DNA from 3 places in the Bradyrhizobium sp. SZCCHNS1022 genome. Region 1 is predicted to be linked to each of the others. Evidence: predicted binding sites of a transcription regulator. Region 1 holds the regulator's gene; each other region holds the start of a gene.
The links. Region 1 encodes LexA, which represses DNA repair genes until DNA is damaged. Its sites were predicted from a motif close to TGTTCNNNNTGTGTTCNG; they were not measured.
Positions count from the first base shown of each region.

Region 2: QX071_RS05495 (DNA recombination protein RmuC) is a predicted target of LexA. The motif match lies at 2,343-2,360, and genes of this name have one in related genera.
Region 3: QX071_RS18480 (DUF3072 domain-containing protein) is a predicted target of LexA. The motif match lies at 2,908-2,925, and genes of this name have one in related genera.

Region 1 is NZ_JAUETT010000002.1:352,514-358,307, forward strand. It holds gene QX071_RS15150 (ComEC/Rec2 family competence protein) at 1-2,210, shown strand, start outside; gene QX071_RS15155 (hypothetical protein) at 2,207-2,443, opposite strand; gene QX071_RS15160 (hypothetical protein) at 2,528-2,968, opposite strand; gene lexA (transcriptional repressor LexA) at 3,229-3,927, opposite strand; gene glp (gephyrin-like molybdotransferase Glp) at 4,207-5,418, opposite strand; gene QX071_RS15175 (alpha/beta hydrolase) at 5,598-5,794, opposite strand, start outside.
Region 2 is NZ_JAUETT010000001.1:1,222,795-1,228,588, reverse strand. It holds gene truA (tRNA pseudouridine(38-40) synthase TruA) at 1-448, opposite strand, end outside; gene fmt (methionyl-tRNA formyltransferase) at 569-1,516, opposite strand; gene def (peptide deformylase) at 1,693-2,220, opposite strand; gene QX071_RS05495 (DNA recombination protein RmuC) at 2,400-3,608, shown strand; gene QX071_RS05490 (GIY-YIG nuclease family protein) at 3,701-3,943, shown strand; gene QX071_RS05485 (AmpG family muropeptide MFS transporter) at 4,092-5,486, shown strand; gene QX071_RS05480 (hypothetical protein) at 5,476-5,794, opposite strand, start outside.
Region 3 is NZ_JAUETT010000002.1:1,054,273-1,060,066, reverse strand. It holds gene QX071_RS18495 (glycoside hydrolase family 3 N-terminal domain-containing protein) at 187-1,491, shown strand; gene QX071_RS18490 (hypothetical protein) at 1,488-1,775, opposite strand; gene QX071_RS18485 (4'-phosphopantetheinyl transferase family protein) at 1,839-2,585, opposite strand; gene QX071_RS18480 (DUF3072 domain-containing protein) at 2,667-2,861, opposite strand; gene QX071_RS18475 (NUDIX hydrolase) at 3,044-3,430, shown strand; gene QX071_RS18470 (hypothetical protein) at 3,475-3,861, opposite strand; gene QX071_RS18465 (hypothetical protein) at 4,053-4,244, shown strand; gene QX071_RS18460 (group II truncated hemoglobin) at 4,263-4,676, opposite strand; gene QX071_RS18455 (hypothetical protein) at 5,692-5,794, shown strand, end outside.

The DNA of each region.
Region 1 (5,794 bases):
CGCAGGCCGGCGGCTATCTTGCCGATACCCCGACATGGTCGTCGCTGCTCGCCAGACTGAAGGCCTGGGCGCACGCCGAGGCCGCGGCAGGGCGGCTGCTGCCGTGGGTGCCGGTCGCCTTTGGCGCCGGGATCGCGCTGTATTTCGCTGCCGATCACGAGCCGGTGCTGTGGGTTGCTGCAGTGCTCGCGCTGATGATCTCTGCCGGAGCGTTTGTCTTGCGGCGTCACCGGCTGTTTCCGGCTGCGGTGATGATCGCTGCGGTCGCCGCGGGTTTTGCCGTCGCGACAGCCCGGACGGCGCGGCTCGCGCACACCGTGCTGGCCCGACCGCTGTTTTCGGTCACGCTGTCCGGCTTCGTCGAGACCCGCGACATCCGCGAGCGCACCGATCGTTTCGTGCTGCGCGTGACCGAGATGGAAACCGCGCGTGGTGAGATCACGCTGGCGCGGGTGCGGCTATCCGTACGGAAGGGCATGGCGCCCGACGTCGGCAGCTTCGTGCAGCTCAAAGCGCGCCTGTTGCCACCGCTCGCGCCGCTTCGGCCGGGCTCTTACGACTTTTCGCGCGACATGTTTTTCCAGAGCATCGGTGCCTCCGGCTTCGTGATGGGCGCGATCAAGACGGTTGCCCCGCCGCAGGATGGCGGCTTCGGCCTGCATTATGCCGCCTTCATGCAGGGCCTGCGCGACACCATCGATGCGCGCATCCGCGCCCGGCTCGACGGCGACGAGCGCGCGATCGCAACCGCGCTACTGACCGGCCGCCGCGACGCCATTACGACGCCGGTCAACGACGCCATGTTCATCTCCGGGCTCGGCCATGTGCTGTCGATCTCCGGCTATCACATGGCCGTCGTTGCCGGCGTGGTGTTCTTTGCCGTGCGCGCGCTGCTGGCGCTGATCCCGGGGCTTCATGTCAGCCACCCCATCAAGAAGTGGGCGGCTGCCGCCGCGCTTGTCGCCGCGGCCTTCTATCTGTTGCTGTCGGGCGCGGAAGTCGCGACCCAAAGGTCCTTCTACATGACCGCCGTCGTGCTGATCGCCGTGCTGGTCGATCGCCGCGCCATCACCTTCCGCACGCTCGCTGTCGCCGCGATGATCGTGCTAGCGATCGCGCCGGAGGCGCTGGTGCACCCCAGTTTCCAGATGTCGTTCGCCGCGACCTTAGGCCTGGTGGCGTTGGTACAACTCGGGCTGCCGCATCTGTTCGCGACGCCCGACAGTTCGACGACAGCGCGCATCGCACTATGGGGCGGCCGCGAACTGGCCATGCTGCTGCTGGCCTCGCTGATCGCGGGGCTCGCGACCACGCCTTATGCCGCGTTTCATTTTCATCGCGTGACACCCTACGGCGTGCTCGCCAATCTCGCGGCGATGCCGGTGGTCTCCGCTCTGGTCATGCCGGCCGGATTGCTGGGACTGCTCGCGGCGCCGCTCGGGCTCGACGGTCCGTTCTGGTCGCTGATGGGATGGGGCATCGACTGGATGATCGCGGTGACGCGCTGGGTGGCAAACCTGCCCGGCGCGGTCGGTCGCATCCATGCGTTCGGCATCGGTCCCGTGATCGCCGCAAGTCTTGGCCTCATCCTGATGGGTCTGCTGCGCACGCCGCTGCGTTGGAGCGGCGCGGGTCTGCTTGCGGCTTCGATTCTCTGGGCGCTGATGACGCCGCAGCCGGACATGCTGATCTCCGCCGATGGCCGCAACGTCGCGGTGCGCGGCCGCGAGGGCCGGCTGCATCTCATCCGGACGGGTAAGGACGCCTTCCTTGCTCAGGAATGGCTCGCCGCCGATGCCGATGCGCGAACGCCGGCCGATAGCTCGCTCGGCGACGGCGTGTCCTGCGATGACGCCGGCTGCGTGGTGCCGCTTGCCGATGGCCGCTTCGTCTCGCTCGCGCTGCGCGCCGAGGCCCTGGAGGACGATTGCGCGCGGGCCGCACTGGTCGTGACAGTCAGGCAAGCGCCGCCCGATTGCACGGCCTTAGTGGTAGATCGCGACCGGCTGCAGCATCAGGGTGGACTGGCCCTCACGCGGCGCGGCGACGGCTTTGCGGTCGAGGCCGTCCGGCCCAACGGCACGCAGCGGCCGTGGTGGCCGGCTGCTCCCGATGCGGGCGATTTCCAGGCAACGCTGGCGCCGCGCTCGCCGGCGCCAAGATCCCAGGACGCGACGCCGCCGGAGGCGGAGCAGGGGGCGGTGGATTAGCAATCCGGCAGTTCGAACGTGCCGAGATGATATTCGGATGCGTCGTCGTCCTCGTCGCCATCCGACGGGCTTCGCGATGGCGGTGGAAGCTCCACCAGGGTGAACAGCGCATCGGGATGTTGCTGCCAGACCGCGATATCGTCGGCCGTCACGGTCAGCCATCCGAACGTGAATATGTAACGACCGGGCTCAGTGATGCGCCCGGCCTTTTGCCAATTGATCTTGTTGACCACGGGCCATTCTCCCCCCGGCGAACCATAACTTCCGCCGAGGGCCGAATGTTCCCATTTGTCTTCGCATCCGTTGCGCTTCTCAGTTCAGGTGATCGAGATCCGCCGCACCGGCGTCGTTTCGCTGCTGCTCGAAGCCTCGGTGCCCAGCGGCCTGCGCTCGGCCGGCTGCTTGGTCGCGGGCAATTGCAGCACGGTGACGCGTTGTCCCTCGCAGAGCTGGGTCACCAGCACATGCCGACCATCTGCGAACTCGATCGCATCATGGTGGCGATCGGGCACATGCTTCTCGATCGTGTTGAACTTGGCCACGCGGTCGCGGATCGTGCGGGTCCAGATCCAGCGGCTGTCGTAGCGAACGTCGTCGGCAAACGCCAATTCCGTCCCGGGCAGCATACACACGGCGACATTCGGCTCGCTCTCGGAGGCGAAGCCGCGGGTCGAGGTTCCGCGGAACGTCGTCGAGATCAGCGTTTCCCCGACTTTCGCCGGGCGGGACGCAACAGCATGCAGGCTATAGTCACACATCGGATCGCTCCTCGTTCGAGATAGCAACCCACGCTCCCCCCGGACAGGCGCAGGCCTCTATCAGAGTGGACATCAGGAACGATGTTAGCGCGTGCTTGACGGCAATTCTGCGCTGATCTGCACCCCGTACGGCGCTTCGCGATCACAAGCGTTTGAGCGTGTTGCATCGCGATCGAAGTGCAATCATCATCAGCGCCGTCGGAAGAGACCTCCAACGCGTCAGATCAAATTGCGCGCGATCCAGTTCGCGCGCGTGACGATCAGTACTTGCGGTACAGCCCGATCAGCTTGCCCTGGATCTTGACGCGGTTGGGCGGCAGGATGCGGACTTCATAAGCGGTGTTGGCCGGCTCCAGTGCGATCGAGGCGCCGCGCCGGCGGAAACGTTTCAAGGTGGCTTCCTCATCGTCGATCAGCGCGACGACGATGTCGCCGGTGTCGGCGGAGTCGTTGCGCTGGATCAGCGCCATGTCGCCATCGAGGATGCCGGCATCGACCATCGAGTCGCCGCGGACTTCCAGCGCATAATGCTCGCCGGAGCCGAGCATGTCGGCCGGGACGCTGATGGTGTGGCTGCGCGTCTGCAGCGCCTCGATCGGCGTGCCCGCAGCGATGCGGCCCATCACCGGGACGGCGACGGGACGATCGCCCTCGTCGATCGCCGGCGTGCTGGTGCGCACCTTGCCGAGATTACCTTCGATGACAGACGGCGTGAAGCCACGCCGGTTGTTCGCCGCCTGGGACAGTTCGGGCAGCTTGATCACCTCGATGGCGCGCGCGCGATTGGGCAGGCGGCGGATGAAGCCGCGCTCTTCCAGCGCGGTGATCAGACGATGGATGCCCGACTTCGAGCGCAGATCGAGTGCGTCCTTCATCTCATCGAAGGAGGGCGGCACGCCAGCTTCCCTCAGACGTTCGTTGATGAACCGCAGAAGTTCGTACTGTTTGCGCGTCAGCATCTCGACCAGATCCCCAGGTTGATGTGTCGTTCTCGCCCGAGACGTTCTTGTTCAAGACGCTCTCGTTCAAGACGTTCTCGTTTGAAGCGTTCTCGTTCGAAACGTCCTCAGTTCGCGGCGCCCGCAACATCTTCGAAACAAATCATGAACGGACACTATCTGTTCGATATGTGTTCTGCAATCATTAATTTGCAATGAAGGTGGTGCGCAAGATGCCTGCTCGATGCCCGCAAAATAGCTGCGAGATCCCTGGCGGTATATTTGGCAGCTGCACCCTGTTTAGTCTGGCAGCCTCAGAATCTCGCAGACGGAGCCGGCACTTGCCGCGGGCGCAAAAGCCGGGCGGATCACCAGGGCCTGCGATAGCGCGAGGTTGCCGAGCAGCGAGGAATCCTGATGCGTCACCGGCGTTGCGACCAGCGCGCCGTCGGCGCGCACCTCGAGCCGCGCGCGCAGATAGTCCTCGCGGACGTCGTTGGCGGCGAGGTCGCGGCCGAGCAGCGCAGTCTCGCGGGCAGGGTGGATTTGAGCCAAGCCCACGAGCTTCCGAATCAGCGGCACCAGAAACAACAGGCTGCAGACATAGGAGGAGACGGGATTGCCGGGCAGGCCGATCACGCGCATCTGGCCCAACCGTCCATGCATCATCGGTTTGCCCGGGCGCATCGCGATCTTCCAGAACGCCATGTCCACGCCCTCGGCGTCCAGCGCCTGCTTGACCAGATCATGATCGCCGACCGAGGCGCCGCCGGTCGTGATCAGGATGTCGGCTTTCGCCTCGCGCGCGCGGCGGATGCCTGCGACCGTCGAGTCCAGCGTGTCGGCGGCGATGCCGAGGTCGATGGGATCTGCGCCCTCGGCGCGCGCCAGGGCGCGCAGCGCGTAGCCGTTGGAATAGACGATCTGGCCGGGACCGGGATTCGACCCCGGCATCACCAGCTCGTCGCCGGTGGCAAGCAGCGCTACCTTGGGGCGGCGGTGCACCGGGAGCTCGGGATAGTTCATGCTGGCGGCGAGCGACAGGTCGCGATCGCTCAGGCGTCGGCCGGCTTTGAGCAGCACGTCGCCTTCGTGGAAATCCGCGCCGGCCGGGCGAATATGCCGGCCCTTCCTGGCCGCTTCGGTGATGGTGACGTGGTCGCCATCCGCGATCGTGTCCTCCTGGATCACGATGGCGTCGGCGCCGTCGGGAACGACGCCGCCGGTGAAGATGCGCGCGGCCTCGCCGGGCCCGAGCGTGCGATCGAACGGCCGGCCGGCCGCGATCTCGCCGATGACCTTGAGCGTGGCGCGGGCGCGGTCGGCATCCGCGGCGCGGACCGCATAGCCGTCCATCGCCGACATCGGCTGCGGCGGCTGGGTCCGCAGCGCCGCGACGTCCCGCGCCAGCACCCGGTGATAGGCCTGGTCCAGCGCGACCTTTTCCTCCGGCAGCGGCGCGGCGCCGTCGAGCACCAAGGCCAAGGCATCAGAGACCGGCATCAGGGCCATGAAGAGTTCCTTCCGAACAGGCCGGCGCAGCGCCGACCGATTCCGCCTTCTAATCGAAGCTTCGATGCAAGGCCAAGCGCTTCGGCGGCAGGGCCGTCAGGACAGTCGATCGGTGGCCGCCCAGATACGCCGCTGCTTCGCCCTCCAGGTATCGTCAGACGTTGTCTGCAGATGCTCACTCACAGTCGCGCGAGAAACTCCGTGAGCAGGACGGTCACCTCGGCTGGCCGCTCCAGGCTCGGCAGGTGCGCCGTGCCGGTCAATTCGCGTCCCGATCCGTTCGGCATCGTCGCTGCCATCAGGCGGCTTCGCTCTTGAATATGAGGGAAATCAAGGTCGCCCCAGATCACGAGCGAGGGCGAGGAGATTTCGCCGA
Region 2 (5,794 bases), on a different contig from region 1:
CGATCAGCCGCTGCGCAGCTTCATGCATCGCGTCCGAATCGAGCCGCTGCGGCACGCGCCAGACCCGCCCCGCATCAAGTGCCAGGTTGGCGCGCCGGTTCATGATGCGATAGCGGTAGTGACGCTTGCGCGCCGAGAAGCGCGCTTCGAAGGTGTCGGGCACGATCTCCGCAGAGAGCACCGCGATCGGGTTGGGACGCAGATGGGCATTCAGCGCATCGCGCAGGCGATCCGGACGGAAGTCCTTTTCGATGTCGCAATGCGCGACCTGTCCCGTCGCATGAACGCCGGCATCCGTCCGTCCCGAGCCGTGGACGCGGGTGGCGACGCCGCAGGTCGCCTGCGCCGCCGCCTCCAGCGCGCCCTGCACGGAGGGCAGGCTCGCCTGCAGCTGCCAGCCGCAGAACGGTGCGCCGTCATATTCGATGGTGAGCTTGTAGCGGGGCATATGGTTCTGTTGTTGCCGTCGTCGCCCGCGCAGGCGGGCGATCCAGTATCCACCGGCACTCGGTTCGACAATGGACGTCTCGGCGTACTGGATACCCCGCTTCCGCGGGGTATGACAGCCTCAGGAAAAGCGGGCACCGCGCTTCAATGGCGTGCCGCGCAGGAAATCCGCAGCCTGCATCGGCGCCTTGCCGGCGCGCTGCAGCTCGATGATGCGGATCGCGCCCTCACCGCAGGCGATCGTCAGGTGATCGTCGAGCACCGCGCCAGGATCGGCATGAACCGCGCCGGAACCGGAGGCAAGCTCGCAGCGGAGAATCTTGACGCGAACCGCTTCGCCGTCCACCTCGACCTCGCTCCAGGCGCCCGGAAATGGCGACAGCCCATGGATGTGGCGCAGCACCGCGTGCGCCGGCTTGTTCCAGTCGATCCGCGCTTCCGCCTTGTCGATCTTGGCCGCGTAAGTGACGCCGTCCGCCGGCTGCTTCGTCAATGTGAGGTCGCCATGCGCCAGCGCTGCCATCGCACGCACCATCAGACCGGCGCCGATCGCGGCGAGCTGATCGTGCAGATCGGACGCGGTCATCGCATCCGATATCGCAATGCGTTCACCCATCGCGATATCGCCGGTGTCGAGGCCGGCATCCATCTTCATTACCATGACGCCGCTCTCGGCGTCGCCTGCCATGATGGCGCGATTGATCGGCGCGGCGCCACGCCAGCGCGGCAGCAGCGAGGCATGCAGATTGTAGCAGCCGAGCCGTGGCGCATCGAGGATGGCCTGGGGGAGGATCATGCCATAGGCCACGACCACGGCCGCGTCGGCATTGTGGGCGCGAAACTCAGCGAGCGCCGCCTCGGTCTTCAGCGTCTTCGGCGTGAACACGGGAATCCCGAGCCGCCGCGCCTCCTGCTCCACCGGTGTCGGCTGCAGCGCAAGCCCGCGGCGGCCGCCGGGCTTCGGTGCGCGGGTATAGACGGCCGCGATCTCGTGGCCGTCGGCGGCGAGCTCGCGCAAGGTCGGCACGGCGAAATCCGGCGTACCCATGAAGATCAGGCGAAGGGGCATTGGCGCAATCTCGTCTTGCGAGGTCAGCCTCCCTGCGCTCGTCACGCCCGCACTTGTCGCGGGCATCCACGTCTTTGGTCGTTCAAGGCCGCAGCGTGGATGGCCGGGGTCGCTTGGCTTGTCGTGCTAAGACGCGCTTCGCGCTTTTGCCCGGCCATGACGGAGAGAGACGTCGATCATTCCGCCGCGCGCTTGGCGGCTTTGGCGAACTTCTTCATGACGCGGTCGCGCTTCAGTTTCGACAAATAGTCGATGAAGAGCACCCCGTTGAGGTGGTCGATCTCATGCTGGATGCAGGTGGCATAGAGGCCCTCGGCGTCCTCCTCATGCACCTTGCCGTCCAGATCGGTGAAACGGACCCGCACCTTCGCGGGCCGCTCGACCTCCTCGTAATATTCGGGGATCGACAGACAGCCCTCCTGATAGACGGACATTTCGTCCGACCTGGACAATATCTCCGGGTTGATGAAGACGCGCGGCTCCGGATTGCCCTCGCCATTCTCGTCCCGCTTGGACAGATCCATGGTGATGAGGCGCAAGGGTTGCGCGACCTGGATCGCGGCGAGCCCGATCCCGGGCGCGTCGTACATGGTCTGGAACATGTCGTCGACCAGCTGCCGGATCTCCGGCGTCAGCTTTTCGACAGGTTTGGACACCAGCCGCAACTGCTTGTCGGGCAGGATGATGATTTCTCGTAAGGCCATGGCGGGCGATTTAAGCGCCGGACGGCACGCGGTCAATCTGAACCGCCGACGCTTAAGTCATCGCGAACCGTGTTTTTTAGAACCTCGTTAACCAAGAGTTTTAACCCGCGGTTAACCATAAATGTTCTTATTTTGTTCCTATTTACTCAGGAATCTGGTATAGGGGTCCGATGACCTCCGTGAACCCTGTCGTCTTCGCGATCGGCGATCTGCCGGTCCGGGCCTCTGACGCACTGCTCGGCTTCGGCGCGCTAGTGCTGTTGCTCCTTGTTGCCATCACGGTGGCGGTGGCCCGGTCCGGGCGGCGCGGCGCAGCGCTTGCAATGATGCAGGCCATGCGCGCCGACGAGCTGGAGCTGCGCCTGTCCGAAATGCTGCGGGTTCAGAACGAGGCCTCCGGCCGCGTCGATGCGATGACGCAGGTGCTCGCCGGCCGCCAGGCGGAGCTCGCGCGCGCCGTCAACGAGCGGCTGGATTCGGTGACGCATCGCGTCGGCCAGTCGATGGAGCAGACGACGCGCCACACGATGGATTCCTTGCGCGTGCTGCACGAGCGGCTCGGCATCATCGACAACGCGCACAAGGACCTGACCGAGCTGACAACACAGGTCACGACCTTGCGCGACGTGCTCGCCAACAAGCAGGCGCGCGGCGCCTTCGGCCAGGCGCGAATGGAGGCGATCGTCCAGGATGGACTGCCGAAAGGCAGCTACGCATTCCAATACACGCTGACCAGCGGGAAACGGCCGGACTGCGTCGTATTCCTGCCCGATCAGCGTCCGCTGTGCATCGATGCGAAATTTCCGCTGGAAGCCGTCACCGCACTGCATGATGCGCGCAGCGACGAGGAGAAGCGATTCGCCTGCCAGCGGCTGCGTGCCGACGTGCTCAAGCACGTCAACGACATCGCCGAGAAATACCTGATCACCGGCGAGACCCAGGACACCGCGCTGATGTTCGTCCCCTCGGAATCGGTCTATGCGGAGATCCATGACGGCTTCGACGACGTGATCCAGAAGGCCTATCGCGCCCGAATCGTGCTGGTATCGCCGTCGCTGCTGATGCTCGCGATCCAGGTAATGCAGCAGATCATGAAGGACGCGCGCATCCGCGACGCCGCCGACCAGATCCGCAACGAGGTCATGCACCTCGGCGACGATCTCGGTCGTCTGCGCGAGCGCGTGCTCAAGCTGCAGAAGCATTTCGGTGACGTGAACGAGGATGTCAGGCAGATCCTGATCTCCGCCGACAAGATCGAGAAGCGCGCCGGCCGCATCGAGGAGCTCGATTTCAGCAAGCCCGACGCATCAGTCGATTCCCCGCGGATCACCCCGGCCGCGGCGCCGGACTTGTTCCCTCTCTCAGGCCGGATGCAGGCGGGAGAGTGAGTTGGCTTGCTGCATTTGGGGGACGAAGCCTACTCAGCAAAAGTCGTCATCGCCCGGCTTGACCGGGCGATCCAGTATCCCAGAGACCGTAGATGGGCGCACGCAGCTTCTACGTTTACATTCTCGCAAACCGTATCGGCGGCACACTGTATATTGGTGTCACCAACGATCTGATGCGGCGGGTTGCGGAACATGGGATGAAAGTGGCCGACGGCTTCACTAAGCGATACGACGTTGCTCGCCTCGTTTATTTCGAAGTCTTCGATCAGGTTGAACCAGCGATCCGGCGCGAAAAACGACTGAAGAAGTGGCCACACGATTGGAAACTTCTCTGATCGAAAGAGAAAACCCGAACTGGATTGACCTCTATCCGCAAATTGCCGGAGCTCTATAATTACTGCCTCTGGAATACGGGGGCGCCCGGTCAAGCCGGGCGACGACGAGTGTTTTGGTGGAGGCGACTAAATCTGCTACACGCCTTCCATGACCGCACCCGACGCCGCATCCGACATCAGCGCCGATAACGGCTCGCACGAGGTCGATGCCCCCGCCCCCACCTGGCGCGAGAGCATCGCCGTCTACCTGCAGCCCCGCGTGCTGGTGGTGCTGTTCCTGGGCTTCTCCTCCGGCCTGCCGCTGGCGCTGTCCGGCTCGACATTGCAGATCTGGATGCGCGAGCTCGGCGTCGATCTCGGAACGATCGGCCTGTTCGCCCTGGTCGGCACGCCCTACACGCTGAAATTCCTGTGGGCGCCTTTGGTCGATGCGCTGCACGTGCCGCTGTTCACGGCCGCCTTCGGCCGCCGCCGCGGCTGGCTGGTCTTCGCGCAATTGCTGCTGATTGCCGCGATCATCCTGCTCGCGCTGACTGATCCTGCGCGGGCGCCGTTCATGGTGGCACTGGCCGCGCTCCTGGTCGCAGCAACCTCATCGACCCAGGACATCGTGGTCGACGCGTTCCGCGTCGAAAGTCTGCCCGAAAGCGAGCAGGCCGCCGGCATGGCCGCTTATGTCGCCGCCTACCGCATCGGCATGCTGATTTCGACGGCCGGCACACTTGTCGTCGTCTCGGCGTTCGAAAGCCGCGGGCTGCCGCGAGCTTCATCGTGGATGTGGGGCTACGTCGTCATGGCCGCGCTGGTGCTGATCGGCACTGTCACAGCTCTCCTCGCGACCGAGCCGGCGCAATCCAAGACGGCTGAGGCAGCGACGGCCGCGGACACGGCAATGACGCGCGTGATCCATGCCGCGATCGGCGCCTTCTCCGAATTCCTCAGCCGCAAGGATGCGCTGGCCGCGCTGGCCTTCGTGGTGCTGTTCAAGTTCACCGATGCGTTTTCGGGCACGATGACGGCGCCGTTCGTGATCGATCTCGGCTTCAGCAAGGTCGATTATGCCGCGATCGTCAAAGGCGTTGGGCTTGCCGCCACGCTCGCGGGCGGCTTTGCCGGGGGCTTCGTGGCGCGGCGTTATTCGCTCGCGACCAGCCTGTGGATCGGCGGTGCGGTGCAGGCGCTGGCCAATCTCTCCTTCTCCTGGCTCGCGATCACCGGCGTCAACCAATGGGCGCTGGCGCTCGCCATCTCAGCGGAGAATTTCACCAGCGCCGTCGGCACCGTGATCTTCGTCGCCTATCTTTCCGCGCTGTGCCAGAACCCGCTGCACACTGCGACTCAATATGCCTTGCTCACGGCGCTCGCAGCGGTGGGACGGACTTATCTCTCGTCAGGCGCGGGCTACGTGGCGAAGGCGACCGGCTGGCCGCTGTTCTTCGCCATCTGCGTGCTGGTGGCGATCCCAAGCCTGATCCTGCTCGGCTGGCTGCAGCGGCGCGGACATTTCGACGCACTGCAGACGCAGATCTCAGCTAACGCTTGAGGTCATCGCGCACGATTCCATTGAGCCGCTCGAACTCCGCGACAACCGTATCGCAGGCTGGCTTTGCGGCCTCGCAAAGAACGTCCATTTTGATGAAGAGATGATCGCCATCCTGGACCACATGGCGCCGAATTGCGGTGGGATAGGCTGGATGACCCGACGGCGCAAATGACCAGACGCTGAGGGCCGCTTTGTCCTCGATGACGGTCCAGCCAGATTGCATTGAACTCCTGGTCCCCGGCTTGGCGCGTAGTGACTCCAAGGCCGAGGCAACCGTGGGATAACCGAGGTCAGCCTGAACCTCGTTG
Region 3 (5,794 bases), 700 kb from region 1:
CATCGTTCGGCCAGCTGTCGGCTGGCGAGATGAACCTTGACGCGGGATGGTGCAGCGACCGGGGAGGGGTTTTGCAGGCATTCAGGATTGTTTTGCAGATTTCGTGCAGGCACCCGTTCTCGACTGGTGCGTGCGCGAAGGCGCTGCTAGGCGAGCAACAGGTCCAACGACAAACCGATTTACGCGATGATCAAACGTCTCCGCATCGTGGCGCTCTGGCCGCTGGCGCTGCTTCTGGTCGTCATTGCCGCAAACAGCAACGAACCCTATCTGGTCCATCTTCGTGGCGCGGGCCAAGTGGTCCTGCTGGTTGTGAGCGCCGGCGTTCCCATTCTGCTGCTCCGGTGCGGTGCATGGCGCGAGGGCAGGGTCGCGAGCCGGATTCTGCTGCTGCTCTGGTGTATGCCGCTCATAGCCTTCGTCGCTGCGCAGACGTCATTTGCCTGGCGCAAATACGAGGTGCTGACGAGTGATGCTGCGGTCGCGCGGCTGCTCGGCGCGCATTTCGTGGTCGGCTATGCCGCGCCGGAGGAAGCCGCGGTGCTGGCCGAGCGAGGACTGATTGGCGGCGTCTATGTGACCCGTCACAACGCAAGCGGGCGGACGGCTGCCGAACTGAAGGCCGAGATCGCGGCGCTGCAGGCGAGGCGCGCCGGCGCAGGCTTGCCGCGCCTCATCGTGACTGCTGATCAGGAGGGCGGTATCGTTGCGCACCTGTCGCCGCCATTGCCGCACGAGGACGCGCTGTCCTCGCTCGCCGATCTCGCGCCGGAGCGGCGCCGCCGTGAGGCCGAGGCGGTCGGCCGCCGCCAAGGCGCTGCGCTGGCGGATGTCGGCGTCACGCTCAACCTGGCCCCGGTGCTCGATCTTCGTCCGGACCGGCAGCATATTCGTTTCGACTTCAACACCCTGATCGGCCAGCGCGCGATCGCCAGTGATCCCGCCGTCGTCAGCGAGATCGCGACCAGCTACATCCACGGGCTTGCGGCCAGCGGGGTTGGTGCTGCCGTGAAGCATTTCCCGGGCCTTGGGCGGGTGACGGCCGATACACACCATTTTGCAGCACAGCTGCAGACGCCGGTTGCTGAGCTCGCGGCTTCGGATTGGCGCCCGTTCCGCGAGGTTCTCAAGGAGACGCAAGCCGTGCTGATGGTCGGCCACGTCAAGCTCGAGGCCCTCGACCCGAAGCGGCCGGCGTCGCATTCGAAGGCGGTGCTCGATGGTCTGATCCGGCAGAGCTGGAACTATAACGGTATCATCATCACCGACGATCTCGTCATGGGCGCCATCTATGGCGGCGACGTCTGCAAGGCCGTGGTCGAAGCGCTGAACGGCGGGGCCGACCTCTTGCTCGTCGCTTATGACGGCGCGCAATTCTACCGCATCTTCGGCTGCGCGCGACGGGCGCTCGAACAGGGACAGCTCGATTTCGCCGCGTTGGCGCGCAGCGAAGAGCGGCTGCGACGCCGGCACCTCAGCGAAGCGGATTAGCGTTGCCCGTTGCCGGTCCAATCGCGCCAGGACACGCGCGACAGGCTGCGCAGATCTGTGCCGAGCGGCCGTCGGGTCTGGCGTTCGTGCTGGGCGAGCACCTGTTCGGATTCACGGATTTTGGCTTGAAGGTCCGAAAACTGCCGCTTGGCCCGTTCGAGCGCCTTGGCATCCGAGCTCTCACCGATCGTGAAGCGTGCGGTTTCGATCTGCCTCAACGCCGCACGATTCTTCTTGAGCTGTGCGCGATGCCAGGCGATCCTGCTGTCACTGTCCGCAACCATGCTGAACTCCTCGGTCGTTCCAAGAGTAAACAACGCAGCGGTGATTCGCGACATTTTCGCCCCTCATCGAGCGCTCCGATCAAGGACGTTCATCTCGCCGGGCTCGACAGATACACGGGAAACTGGGATGGCCCTGCCGGCTGTGCCGGACCGAATCGCCAACGCGAGCGCGTGATGTGGAGTCGGCCGATCCTCCAGGAACATCCATCTGGCCGCCTCGCTTGGATCGGACGGCTGAAAGGTGATCGCGGTCGGCGCGAAAGCAAACGAGAAGCTGTCGAGTGCGCGCGACAGACCCTCGCCGGTCGCCTTGATCAGCGCCTCCTTCAACGTCCAGAGACGGAAGAAGATCATCGCCCGGTCCGCGGCGGGAGCAGCCCGCATGAGGGCAACTTCGCTTGCGCTGAAATAGCGCTCGGCGATGTCGAGGCTGGCGTGCTTGGGCGCAATCCGTTCCACGTCCACCCCGATCTCGGCGTCATAGCCGACGGCGCAGGCGACAAATCCCCTGGTGTGCGACAGATTGAACTTGAGGCTCCCATATCCGAGCCCCGGCGCGATGCGCGGCTTGCCAAATTGCTCGCTCGCGAACTGCCAAGCCTCCGGCGCCAACGGAGCCGCGTGGCTCAGCGCCTGCCGGAGCAGCCAATGCGCGGCGAGGTAGATCTCACGGTCGGCGTCGAAGTAGAACCGGTCGGCGCGCGCCAGCTCCTGCGCGTTCAGGCAAGCGCGCCAATGGGCCAGCAGTGCTGGCGGAGCAGCATCGACTTCCATCAGCCAGAGGCGGATCTCATTGCATTTGGCGGTCATGCGTTCTGCCTGATCAGCGCGGGGCTCGGACGAAAATCAGGCATCAGGGTGACCGTCAATTTTGGACCGCGGAGCATTGCGTCATTTGTCGATGCCGGCTTGCTCACGCAACCGATCGATCAACTCCGATGCTTTCGCCTTGGTCAGTTGCTTCCCACTCGGGTCTGGCGCGTGCGCCTGCTCGCTTTGAGTTTTCATATAGGGCGCCTGGGCGCCGGTCATTGGGTCGCGCCCTGAAACCCAATCGTCAGGGTCTTTCTTCATATTGTCAGCCATATAGTTCTCTAATTGTATCAGGGCCCGAACGGCTCCGACGACCGATTGTTCCCGATATGTTCTTGCGTCGATATACTCGCTATACAGAGACGCCGCCGATACGGACAGTTACGGATCGCGCGACTCTTTGAAACCTGGAAGACTACTATCCACTTTTGATCAGGAGGAAGTGCGAAGTAGAAATGGCGAAGGCATCCAAGCTCGTTGCGGTCAGACGCGGCAAGGTTCTCCTGGTTCGGCGGCGAGTCGACGGTCTGTGGATGTTTCCCGGCGGCCGCAAGCGACCTCGCGAGACGGACAAGGCCTGTCTCAAGCGCGAGATCAAGGAGGAGCTGCCCAAGCTCAAGCTTGGCCGTCTCAGGCTCTGGAAGGAGGTCACGGCCAAGAACAAGCGGTCCGGGCGGAGGATGAGCGATGCCATCTTCATCGCCAAGTATGCCAAGGGCCGGCTCGAGATCGGTGATACCAGGGAGCTCGATCGCGCCGAATGGCAAAAGCCGCGTGGCGTCCGCCTGACCCCGACTTCGCGCTACATCTGCGACCGTCTGTTTCCGAAGCGGGACAATTAGATTAGTAGCGCCGGTGATTGGAAGGCTTGCAAGCCGCAGCAGGATCAGACCTGATGGGCCCGCTTGGAGACCTGGCCCGGCGAGGAAAGGCCGGAGATCGATGGCGACAGAACCGGGCGCGTCGGGCGTTTGGAGCGATACCAGCACTGAAAATTGAAGACCGAACCGACCACCAGCAGCGGCGCGGCCGCGATCAAGGCGAAGAACGGCGAGAGCGGTTTCGGCGTGATCATTTCGAGCACCATCTCGGACGCCATCCAGACGGTCGCGAACACCACGGCGAAGTCGAGCGCCGGGATCCGCAGCCAGTACAGCACAGCCGTGACGAAAATGGCCGGCGCCAGGGCCGGGCCGATCATATAGACGTTCAGCTCGGGCGGCGTCAGGGCATCGAGGAGCATCGAGGCCAGGAGCCACAGGCTGACGAACATCACTACGGCGTCGACATGTCTCACGCGCCACCTCCGCTGTGACAATTGGGCGCATGAATTTGTCAGGCTTGTGACCCCCGCCGTCAAGTGTCCGCGTGCCGCTTGCGGCTATGGTGCCCGATTTGTCAGCATCCGAGGCGCAAATTGGCCTCCGCTCCGGAACATCTGGGCCCGACCGGCGTTGAGAGTTCATGTCAGACAAGACCCCAATCCGTCCGCCACGGATCCTGACGCCCGAAGAACGCCGCGCCCGCGATGCGGCGCGCAGGGCCGATGCCGAGCAGGCCATGCGCGAACATCAGGAGGCCCAACGGGCGTTTAATGCCAACCGCGAGCGGCTCAGGGCCGAACGCTTGGCGCGCGAGGCACAGAAGGTGGAGTAGCCCGTCACCGTCGGCCGGTCAGCGGCTTCGCATCACGTTGGCCATGCGCAGGAAGGCCTGGTCGAGCAGCGCGCGCATCTCTGCCGGCAGTTCGCAATCAGCCATCGCAGCCCGCATGCACATCATCCATTCGTCGCGCTCGGCCTCACCGATCGGATAAGGCCGATGCGCCGACATGATGCAACGGTGCGGGGTCCGATCGAAATAGAGCGGGGGACCGCCGAGCCAGCCGCTCAAGAATTCGAACAGCATCTGCTTGATCGGGCCGAGGTCCTCGCCATGCATGGCGCGGATTCGGCCGGCGTCGGGACTGCTGTCCATGATCTCGTAAAAACGATTGGCCAGCCGCCGCACGACGGCCTCGCCGCCGATCAGTTCATAGGGCGTGGCTTCGGGAATTGCGGCATTGCTGGTCGCGTCGGTCGCTGTCATCACGTCTCTTCCCGGTCGGTCCAGATCGGACCCAATAGGCCGCAGGCGGATGATGCGTTGATCTGCATCAATCCGTGCCAACTCATCGCAACCGGCGATATTGACGTGGCTTTCAGCGGGCCAGGGCAGGCGTGCATCCGAGGCGTCTCATTCAATTGCAGGCAAACAAAACCGCTCTCGCGGCGCCGTCGGCGTCCGAGGTGAATCCATGAAACCTTCCGTCCGAGACGGAGGGCGCAGGGAATGCCGGGTGAAGGCCTCACCCATGGCCCGCCTGCAACAAGAAAAGCAGGCGGCAGTCACCACAGGATCAGCCGGATCAGCCGGCATTCCCTGCGCGATGGCTTTACGGCTTATACGTGATCTCCCTGGTGCACCGGGCTTTCTGGCCACCATGCGCGACAACGCACCGAGGCGCGTTGCGCGGGACACCAGCGTCGGGGTGTCAGGACCACACGATTTCGCCGTCCGCTGCTGCGTCAGTCGTCTTGCGCAGATGCGCCTGACGCAACACCGTCCATCGCAGCCCGCCTCTACGTATCGTGACGACGCGTACGCCCCTCGCGCGAGGCGGGATGCGCAGATGAAAACATGATTTCTGAAAAAGCGAAAGAGAAATATTTGACGCTGAGGACGCAATTGGCGCGACCGCGTTGATACGGTTGTCGAAATAAGTCTTCCCGCGCAACGCCGATGAGGCCCGCGACGGAGGAGTTACGATCTCAAGATTTCGAAACGCGCCTGTCGGGCAAACCACCTGCGGCGCCCCAGGCCCCATCGGGCGTCGTAGCTTGAGGCGTGCCCGCCGAGATGACCGGCAGCTACGCCTTCCATAGGTACATACGTAGCGGCGGTCATGCGATCCGCCCGTCTTACCCGCATGTACACGTCGTCGTTCATAACGCGCCAGCGTGCCGATCATCGCCGCGTTTCAAACGGCTGTCGAACTACCTCCAGGTGCTTGATTGATTGTTCTTTGTTTGTTCTAATTCATTCCTCTGAGACGGAGGTCGACATGCAAGGCCGATGGTTCGATGACGAAACGAATCCCCCGCCATTTCTGAAAGCCCTCAACGAGGTGCGGCGCCAGGCCGGGCGAGAAGGGTGGTGCTACCACC